Regions from separate parts of the Bradyrhizobium ganzhouense genome, predicted to be linked through region 1. Evidence: riboswitches for the same ligand, from Rfam matches in the RefSeq annotation. Region 1 holds a riboswitch; the other holds the start of a gene.
The links. Region 1 has a riboswitch for S-adenosylmethionine ahead of metX (homoserine O-acetyltransferase MetX). Riboswitches for the same ligand answer to the same signal wherever they lie in the genome.

Region 1 (4,456 bases):
CACGATGGCGCGGCGGCCGATGCGCAGGAGATTCTCCAACACCACCTTGGGCTGCCGCGTCGCCTGCAGCGTCTGCGACAGGATCACGTAGTCGAAGGCGTCGTCGGGATAGTTGACGAGGTCGGTGTCGGCGTCGCCCTGCACCACCGCGAGGCCCTTTGCCACGCAGCGGTTGACGCCCTCGCGCGACAGCTCGATGCCGCGGCCGTCGATACCGCGGGTCTCGAGCAACTGAAGCAGATCGCCGTCGCCGCAACCGACGTCGAGCACTTTCGAGCCCGGCTTGACCATCTCGGCGACCAGCAGATGGTCGGCGCGAAATGGGCCGGACTGCTCCGCAGTGAGGCCATTGAGCGGCAGCACTTCCTGTACAGACATCGCTAGCCGTCCTCGTCAGTCATTCTTGGTCAGTCATTCTTGCCGGTGAGCCCGCGCGCCTTGCCTGCCGAATGCAGAAAGGCGCGGGAGATGTCGAAGAATTCGGGCACGTCGAGCAGGAAGGCATCGTGGCCGCGGTCGGTCTCGATCTCGGCGAACGACACCCGCGCGCTCGACGCGTTCAGCGCGTGCACCAGCGCACGCGATTCCGAGGTCGGGAACAGCCAGTCGCTGGTGAAGGAGACGACGCAGAAGCGCGTCTCGATTCCGGCGAACGCCTTCGCCAGCACACCGCCATGGTCGCCGGCAATGTCGAAATAGTCCATCGCGCGTGTGAGATAGAGATAGGCATTGGCGTCGAAGCGTTCGACAAAGGACGAGCCCTGGTAGCGCAGATAGGACTCGACCTGGAAGTCGGCGTCGAACGAGAAGGTCGGCAACTCGCGATCCTGCATGCGGCGGCCAAACTTGCGATGCAGCGCGGCGTCCGAGAGATAGGTGATGTGCGCGGCCATGCGCGCGACTGCGAGGCCGCGATGCGGATGGATGCCCTGATCCGCGTAAGCGCCATTGTGCCAGTCGGGATCGGCCATCACGGCCTGGCGGCCGAGCTCGTGGAAGGCGATGTTCTGCGCCGAGTGCCGCGTCGAACAGGCGATCGCCAGCGCGGAGTACACGCGCTTCGGATAGGCCGCGGTCCATTGCAGCACCTGCATGCCGCCCATCGAGCCGCCGACGACGGCGAACAGCGTGTCGATGCCGAGCCGGTCGATCAGCATCGCCTGCGCGCGCACCATGTCGGGGATGGTGATGACGGGGAAATCCAGGCCCCACACCTTGCCGGTCGCGGGATTGATCGAAGCCGGCCCGGTCGAGCCCATGCAGCCGCCGATCACGTTGGAGCAGATGATGAAGTAGCGGCTGGGATCGAGCGGGCGACCCGGACCGACCAGCGTCTCCCACCAGCCGGACTTGCCGGTGACGGGATGCACATTGGCGACGTGCTGATCGCCGGTCAGCGCATGGCAGATCAGCACGGCGTTGGAGCGATCGGCGTTGAGCTCGCCATAGGTCTTGTAGGCGATCTGGAACGGGGTGAGATCGATGCCGCAATCGAGCCGCAGCGGCTGGTCGGCGCCGAACTGCGCGACTTCAGAACTCGGATGATCGACCTCATGCGACCGATCGTCGGCACTGATCGCGGGACTGGGGACAGACTTGACGCCAACCATCTCTGACCATCGACCTCGTTTGCGATCAAACGTGAGATCGCGATGAAATCAGGCCATGAAAAACCCGGCCTGAACGATAGGTTCGGCCGGGATCGAAAACGTCCCCGGCCTGTTTAGCGAGTTTTTTAACGTGGCTGCAAGCCGGCCGGCTCAAATGACCACGGAACAGGCAAAAACCTACTGGCTTGGGCGCTTTTCGTCAAGTCGCGGTCCGGATGAGCCAAATTCAGCCCTGATAAGTCGACCAAAAAGGCTGTCATTTCTCTTTGCTTTCGCCGCTCCGACTGCCTAATCAGGGCACCGACCGCAGCCTCACAACAGCAACCGTCAGATATGTCCCAACGTCCGCCCGCGCCACCATCGCTCCAGGAATTGCGCAAGGAGATCGACGCGATCGACGAGGGCATTCATCGCCTGTTGATGCAGCGCGGCGACATCATCGACCGCCTGATCCAAGTGAAGCAGACCCAGGAGGTCGGCTCGGCGTTCCGCCCGGCGCGCGAAGCCTCCATGATGCGTGACATCGTGCAGCGCCATCGCGGCATCCTGCCGCTCGACACGGTCGAGAGCATCTGGCGCGTCATCATCTCGACCTTCACCTATGTCCAGGCGCCGTTCTCAGTGCATGCCGACATCTCGGTGAGCGAGCCGGCGATGCGCGATTCCGTGCGCTTCCATTTCGGCTTCACGGTTCCTTACGTCGCGCATTTCAGCGCGCAGGCCGCGGTCGAAGCGGTGGCGATGTCCAAGGGCGATCTGGCGCTGGTCTCGGCGACCTCGAGCCGCACGCCGTGGTGGCTGGAGCTGGAAGCGGACGGCGCGCCGAAGATCATCGCGCGGATGCCCTTCGTCGAGCGTGCCGACCATCCGGCCGCACTACCGGTGTTCGCGATCTCGCGCGTCGCCGACAGCGCCGTGGTGACGGAGGTCGAGACCTTCAGCGTGCGCGTGTCGGGGTGGAATGCCGAGGTGGCGCGCGCCCTGTCGCCGCTCGCCGAGATCGTGGCGGTGCCAGATACCGCCTTCGACGGCGCGGCGCTGCTGGTCTCGGTCACATCAGCCACCAGCATCGACAAGATCAGGGCTGCCCTGATCGAAGCGGGGGCCTCGGTGCGCTCCACGGCCCTCGTCGGCAGCCACGCAACGCGCTATACGGTGCGCCCGACCGGGTCGAAATCGTAAATCGCGAACTGACCTAGCCTATCCGGAGTTGAAGATGTCCCGCCCCGTGCCGAATCCCGGCATTCTCGATATTGCGCCCTACACGCCCGGCAAGACCCCGGTGCCGGAGCCGGGCCGCAAGGTGTTCAAGCTCTCGGCCAACGAGACGCCGTTCGGACCCTCGCCCAAGGCGATCGAGGCCTTCAAGCGCGTCGCGGACCATTTGGAAGACTATCCGGAAGGAACCTCGCGCGTGTTGCGCGAGGCGATCGGCCGCTCGTTCGGGCTCGATCCGAACCGCATCATCTGCGGCGCAGGTTCGGACGAAATCCTCAACCTGCTCGCCCACACCTATCTCAGCCATGGCGACGAGGCGATCTCGACCACGCACGGCTTCCTGGTCTACCCGATCGCGACCATGGCGGTCGGCGCCAGGAACGTGGTCGCGGCTGAGAAGAACCTGACCTGCGATGTCGACGCGATCCTGAAAGCCGTGACGCCGCGCACAAAACTGGTCTGGCTCGCCAACCCCAACAACCCGACTGGCACCTATATCCCGTTCGACGAGGTCAAGCGCCTTCGCGCCGGCCTGCCCTCGCACGTGTTGCTGGTGCTGGACGCCGCCTATTGCGACTATGTCTCGCGCAACGATTACGAGATGGGGATCGAGCTCGTCGCCACCACCGAGAATACGGTGGTGACGCACACCTTCTCCAAGATCCACGGCCTCGCGGCACTGCGCATCGGCTGGATGTTCGGCCCCGAGCACATCATCGACGCCGTCAACCGCATCCGCGGTCCGTTCAACGTGTCGACACCGGCGATGTACGCTGCGGTCGCCGCGATCGAGGACACTGCGCACCAGGCGATGTCGAAGCAATTCACCGAGACCTGGCGCAACTGGCTGACCGAGGAGATCACCAAGCTCGGGCTGAAGGTGACGCCGGGCGTCGCCAATTTCGTGCTGATCCACTTCCCGCAAGACGGCAAGACCTCGGACGCGGCCGATGCCTATCTCACCAAGCGCGGCCTCGTGCTGCGCGCGCTGAAGAATTACGGCCTGCACCATGCGCTGCGCATGACCATCGGCACCGAGGAGGCCAACCGCCTCGTCGTCGAGGCGCTGCGCGACTTCATGGCCGGCAAATGAGCGTGGACCCGCACTTCCAGCGCGTCGCGCTGATCGGCTTCGGTCTGATCGGCGGCTCGATCGCGCGCGCTGCGAAGCTTCAGGGCTTGGCTGGCGAGATCGTCACCACCGCGCGCTCGGAAAAGACGCGCGCGCGAGTGCTCGAGCTCGGCATCGTCGACCAGGTCGTGGCGACCAATGCCGAAGCAGTGAAGGATGCCGATCTCGTCATCCTCTGCATTCCCGTCGGCGCCTGCGGGCCGGTGGCACAGGAGATTGCGCCGCATCTCAAGCCCGGCGCTGTTATTTCCGACGTCGGCTCGGTCAAGGGCGCTGTCGTCAAGGACATGGCTCCGCATCTGCCGAAGACTATCCATTTCGTGCCGGCGCACCCCGTCGCGGGCACCGAGCATTCAGGACCGGATTCCGGTTTCGCCGAGCTCTTCATCAACCGCTGGTGCATTTTGACGCCGCCGGAAGGCACCGACGCCGCGGCCACCGCGCACTTGCGCGCCTTCTGGGCGGCGATGGGCGCCAAGGTCGAGGTGATGACGCC
Region 2 (4,456 bases), 320 kb from region 1:
GCAGACCCGGGACCCATAACCACAGGGAGTAGTTTTGCGGGAAGCTCGCAACCACGAGCCTTCGCCAAACTACTCCCTGTGGTTATGGGTCCCGGCCTTCGCCGGGACGACGGCGGAGGACGGAGCTTGCACTACACCCGAAAATGCTTGCTCAGCTTCAGGCCCTGCGCCTGGTAGTTCGAGCCGATGCGCTGGCCGTACATGGCGTCGGGGCGCGCCAGCATCTTTTCGTAGACGAGGCGGCCGACGATCTGGCCGTGCTCGAGGATGAATGGCACTTCGCGCGAGCGCACCTCCAGCACGGCGCGCGCGCCTTGGCCGCCGGCGCCGGCATAGCCGAATCCGGGATCGAAGAATCCGGCATAGTGCACGCGGAACTCGCCGACCAGCGGATCGAACGGCACCATCTCCGCGGCGTAATCGGGCGGCACCTGCACGGCCTCTTTCGAGGCGAGGATATAGAACTCGCCGGGATCGAGGATCAGGCTGCCGTCGGGACGCGCCGAGATCGGCTCCCAGAAATCTTCCACCGCGTAGCCGGAGCGACGATCGACATCGACCACACCGGTGTGACGCTTGGCGCGGTAGCCGACGAAGCCCGTGCCCTTCTCGCCGGAGAGATCGACGGAGACGGCGACGCCGCCGGCCAGATCCGCATCGTCGATGTCGACGAGACGCTCGGACGCATGCAGCGCATCAAGCGCGTCGGCACTGAGGATCGCATCACCGGTGCGGAAGCGTACCTGCGACAGCCGCGAACCTTCGCTGACCAGCACCGGAAACGTCTTCGGGCTGATCTCTGCGTAGAGCGGGCCGTGATAGCCGGCGCCGATCATGTCGAAACGACGCGTGCCATCGGCGATCACACGGGTGAAGACGTCGAGCCGGCCGGTCGAGCTTTTGGGGTTCGCGGCCGCGACGATCTCCGGCGGCAGCGCCAGGCTCTCCAGCAGCGGCACGATGTAGACGCAGTTGGTCTCGAGCACCGCGCCGTCGGCGAGGCTGAACTCGTGCAGCTTCAACTGGTCGATGCGCTCGGCGACGGTGGCACCGGGGCCGGGCAGGAAGCTCGCACGCACGCGATAGGCGACGTCACCGAGGCGCAAATCGAGGCTCGCCGGCTGGATCTGGCTTTCGACGAAATCGTAGGCAGGCAGGATGAGGCCCGCGTCCGCCATCGCCGCGATCATGCGGTCGGGCAGGATACCATTGGCGTCGGCGGCAACCGTGAACGTCAACCGGGGGTCCTCATCGGGGGTCAAATACATCCGGACATGCGGGAAATACTAGCCTTTTACGGCTATCCGATGGACGCCTTGACGAAAAGGGCATTGCGGAATATGAGCATCACTTATCCCGTGGTGATTTGAGCCGGCCGGCTTGCAGCCACGTTAAATAAGTCGCTAAACAGGCCGGGGACCTCTGTGATCCCGGCCCGTGGAAATTATCCAGGCCGGTTTTTTTGTGACCATTTTCGATGGTCACGCAGAGGAGAGCCTATGTCGAAGTCCCCGGCGTCCACCACGCAATACCGTCCAGAAACCCGCCTGGTCCATTCCGGCACTCTGCGCTCGCAATATGGCGAGACGTCGGAGGCGCTGTTCCTGACCCAGGGCTATGTCTACAACAGCGCCGAGGAGTGCGAGGCGCGGTTCAAGGGCGAGGACCCCGGCTTCATCTACTCGCGCTACTCGAACCCGACGATCGCGATGTTCGAGCGCCGCATGATCGAGCTCGAGGGCGCAGAGGCCGCGCGTTCGGCGGCAACAGGCATGGCGGCGGTGACGACTGCGATCCTGGCGCCGCTCAAGGCCGGCGATCACGTCGTCGCGTCGCGCGCGCTGTTCGGCTCGTGCCTCTACGTCATTCAGGACCTGCTGCCGCGCTACGGCATCGAGACCACGCTGGTCGACGGAGCCGATCTCGACCAGTGGCAGCGTGCGCTGAAGCCGAACACCAAGACGTTCTTCCTGGAGAGCCCGACCAATCCGACGCTCGACGTGCTCGACATTCCCGCGATTGCCGAGATCGCGCACAGCGGCGGCGCGCGGCTCGTCGTCGACAACGTGTTCGCCACGCCGATCTGGCAGAGCCCGCTCGCGCTCGGCGCCGATGTCGTCGTCTACTCCGCGACCAAGCACATCGACGGCCAGGGCCGTTGTCTCGGCGGCATCATCCTGTCCTCGGAAGCCTTCATCGCCGAGCACATCCACAATTTCATGCGCCAGACCGGCCCGTCGATCTCGCCGTTCAACGCCTGGGTCCTGCTCAAGGGCCTGGAGACGCTCGGCGTGCGCGTGCGCGCGCAGACCGACACTGCGGCGCGTATCGCCGACGTGCTGGCGAGCCATCCCAAGATTGCACGGCTGGTCTATCCCGGCCGCGCCGATCATCCGCAGGCGGCGCTGGTGAAAAAGCAGATGCGCGGCGGTTCGACGCTGGTCGGCTTCGAGGTCAAGGGCGGCAAGGCGGCTGCCTTCCGCGTGCTCAACGAACTCAAGCTTGCAAAGATCTCGAACAATCTCGGCGACGCCAAGAGCCTCGTCACCCATCCGGCGACGACGACGCATCAGCGGCTGAAGCCGGAAGTGCGCGCCGAGCTCGGGATCGGCGAAGGCTTTATCCGCTTCTCGGCCGGGCTCGAGCATGCGGATGATCTGATCGAGGATCTGACGGCGGCGCTGGAGAAGGCGTGAGGTTATTGTCGTCCCGGCGAAGGCCGGGACCCATAGCCACAGGGCGCAATTTGGCGAAGGATGGTAGTAGACGATCACGCGGCGGTATGAACGCCGCGCGCCATCGATAGATCACGCGGTAGATCACGCGGTATGGGTCCCGGCCTTCGCCGGGACGACAATTCACATCGGCCGGTACGTCCGCACGTCCGCGGGCACGTTGACGCCGAGCTTGATCTGTCCCACCGAGCGGATGATGTCGTCGCCGAGCAGCTGGGCGAAGCAGGCATAGCCCCAATCGTTCATGTGCAGGCCGTCGGCGATGACAAAGCTCTCGACCGGGAGCGCCTGCTTCTCGTGCCATTCGCGCATCACCTCGAAGCGCGGGAAGATGCCGACGTGACGGAGCTCGGCGACCTTGCCGAGCAGCTTCACCATCTTGCTTGCGCTTTCGGGACGCTCGGTGACGCGCGGTGAATATTGCGGGTCGACCAGGACGACGTCGGCATCGCCGGCGGCCTGGATGCGGGTGATGCCGTCCTCGACCATCTTGGCGGTATCGCCGGGATCGAGATTACGCAGCACGGCATTGGTGCCGACCTGCCAGATCACGAGATCCGGATGCACGTCGATCACCTCCTTCTGGAGGCGCTTCATCATCTCGGGCGCATCCTCGCCGCCGATTCCGGCATTGATGACGGTGATGTCGGCGGTCGGATATTGCCGGCGCAGCTGCGCGGCAAGACGGTTCGGATAGTTGAAGTCGGGCGAGCTTGCGCCATAGCCCGCGGTCGACGACGAGCCGAACGCGACGATCACGACAGGCTTGCCGGCGGCGAACTTGTTCGCGACATGCGGCAGCGAGCCCATCGTCTTCGAGATGCCCTTCGGCGCGAGACACGGCACGCGGCTGAAAATGTCACCGGCGGATTTCGCGACCTGCTTCACCTTGTCGATGGCGCGCGAGGTAAGCCCGCGCTGATCGGCGGGCGACGTCGCGGCGACGGTCGTCTGAGACGGCGATGCCGGCGCGGGCGTCGCCTGGGCGGCTTGAGCGTGAGCAGGTGCCCGCAACACGGGCGTCAGCATCAGCAGCGCCGCCGCTGCGGGCGCGGCCAGCCAAGTCGACAGGCCAAAAGGGCGGAGAGAACTCATTAACGCTAGACCTCAATTTTGCTGCTGGGCCGGGCCCAGATGGGCAGCGTCGATCACAAACTGTGCCAACGCCCGGCCGATGCAATCATGGACCTGCTTCGCGAGCTCAGGGCCGCGGGAGGGGCTGAACAGGTCGAACTGACCCTGGTCATTCCACTGCCGCATCATCGCGAAACGGTCGAACAGCGGGACATCATGCTCCTGCGCCACCACCCGCATATTATCGAGATAAGGCGGCGCCGAGATCATGGTTTCGGTACGCGGGCTGTACTGCAAATTCATCAAGACGACGTCAGCCCCTGCATTTTGCAACGCAGTGACCCCTTCGGTCACGGCGCCGCGGAAATCGTCGGGATCGATGGACCGGATAGCATCCACGGTCCCGGTCTGCCAGATGACCAAAGTAGGTGTTTTTGCTTCCATCAGCTTAACGAAGGTTCCGGCGGCCTCCTCCGCAGTCTTCTTGCTCTGTATTTCTACGGATACGTGCACGGTCTCCGCAGGCGGCAGCTTGTCCTTCAAAATGGCCTGCATGCGCGCCGGATAGGAGCTGTCCTCCGAAGATGGAATGGTGGTGGAGCGGCTGCCGATCACCAGGATCTCGAGCGGCTTGCCGGCCTTGACGG

Region 2: another riboswitch for S-adenosylmethionine. It lies ahead of ACLFLU_RS03840 (O-succinylhomoserine sulfhydrylase); the one in region 1 lies ahead of metX (homoserine O-acetyltransferase MetX).

The regions. Positions count from the first base shown of each region.
Region 1 is NZ_CP181318.1:1,153,535-1,157,990, reverse strand. Features, by position in the region: gene metW (methionine biosynthesis protein MetW) at 1-378, opposite strand, end outside; gene metX (homoserine O-acetyltransferase MetX) at 408-1,610, opposite strand; SAM riboswitch at 1,703-1,782, opposite strand; gene ACLFLU_RS05395 (chorismate mutase) at 1,944-2,792, shown strand; gene hisC (histidinol-phosphate transaminase) at 2,827-3,921, shown strand; gene ACLFLU_RS05385 (prephenate/arogenate dehydrogenase family protein) at 3,918-4,456, shown strand, end outside.
Region 2 is NZ_CP181318.1:831,030-835,485, reverse strand. Features, by position in the region: gene ACLFLU_RS03845 (2'-deoxycytidine 5'-triphosphate deaminase) at 132-1,268, opposite strand; SAM riboswitch at 1,349-1,428, shown strand; gene ACLFLU_RS03840 (O-succinylhomoserine sulfhydrylase) at 1,500-2,696, shown strand; gene ACLFLU_RS03835 (SGNH/GDSL hydrolase family protein) at 2,859-3,830, opposite strand; gene ACLFLU_RS03830 (SGNH/GDSL hydrolase family protein) at 3,843-4,456, opposite strand, start outside.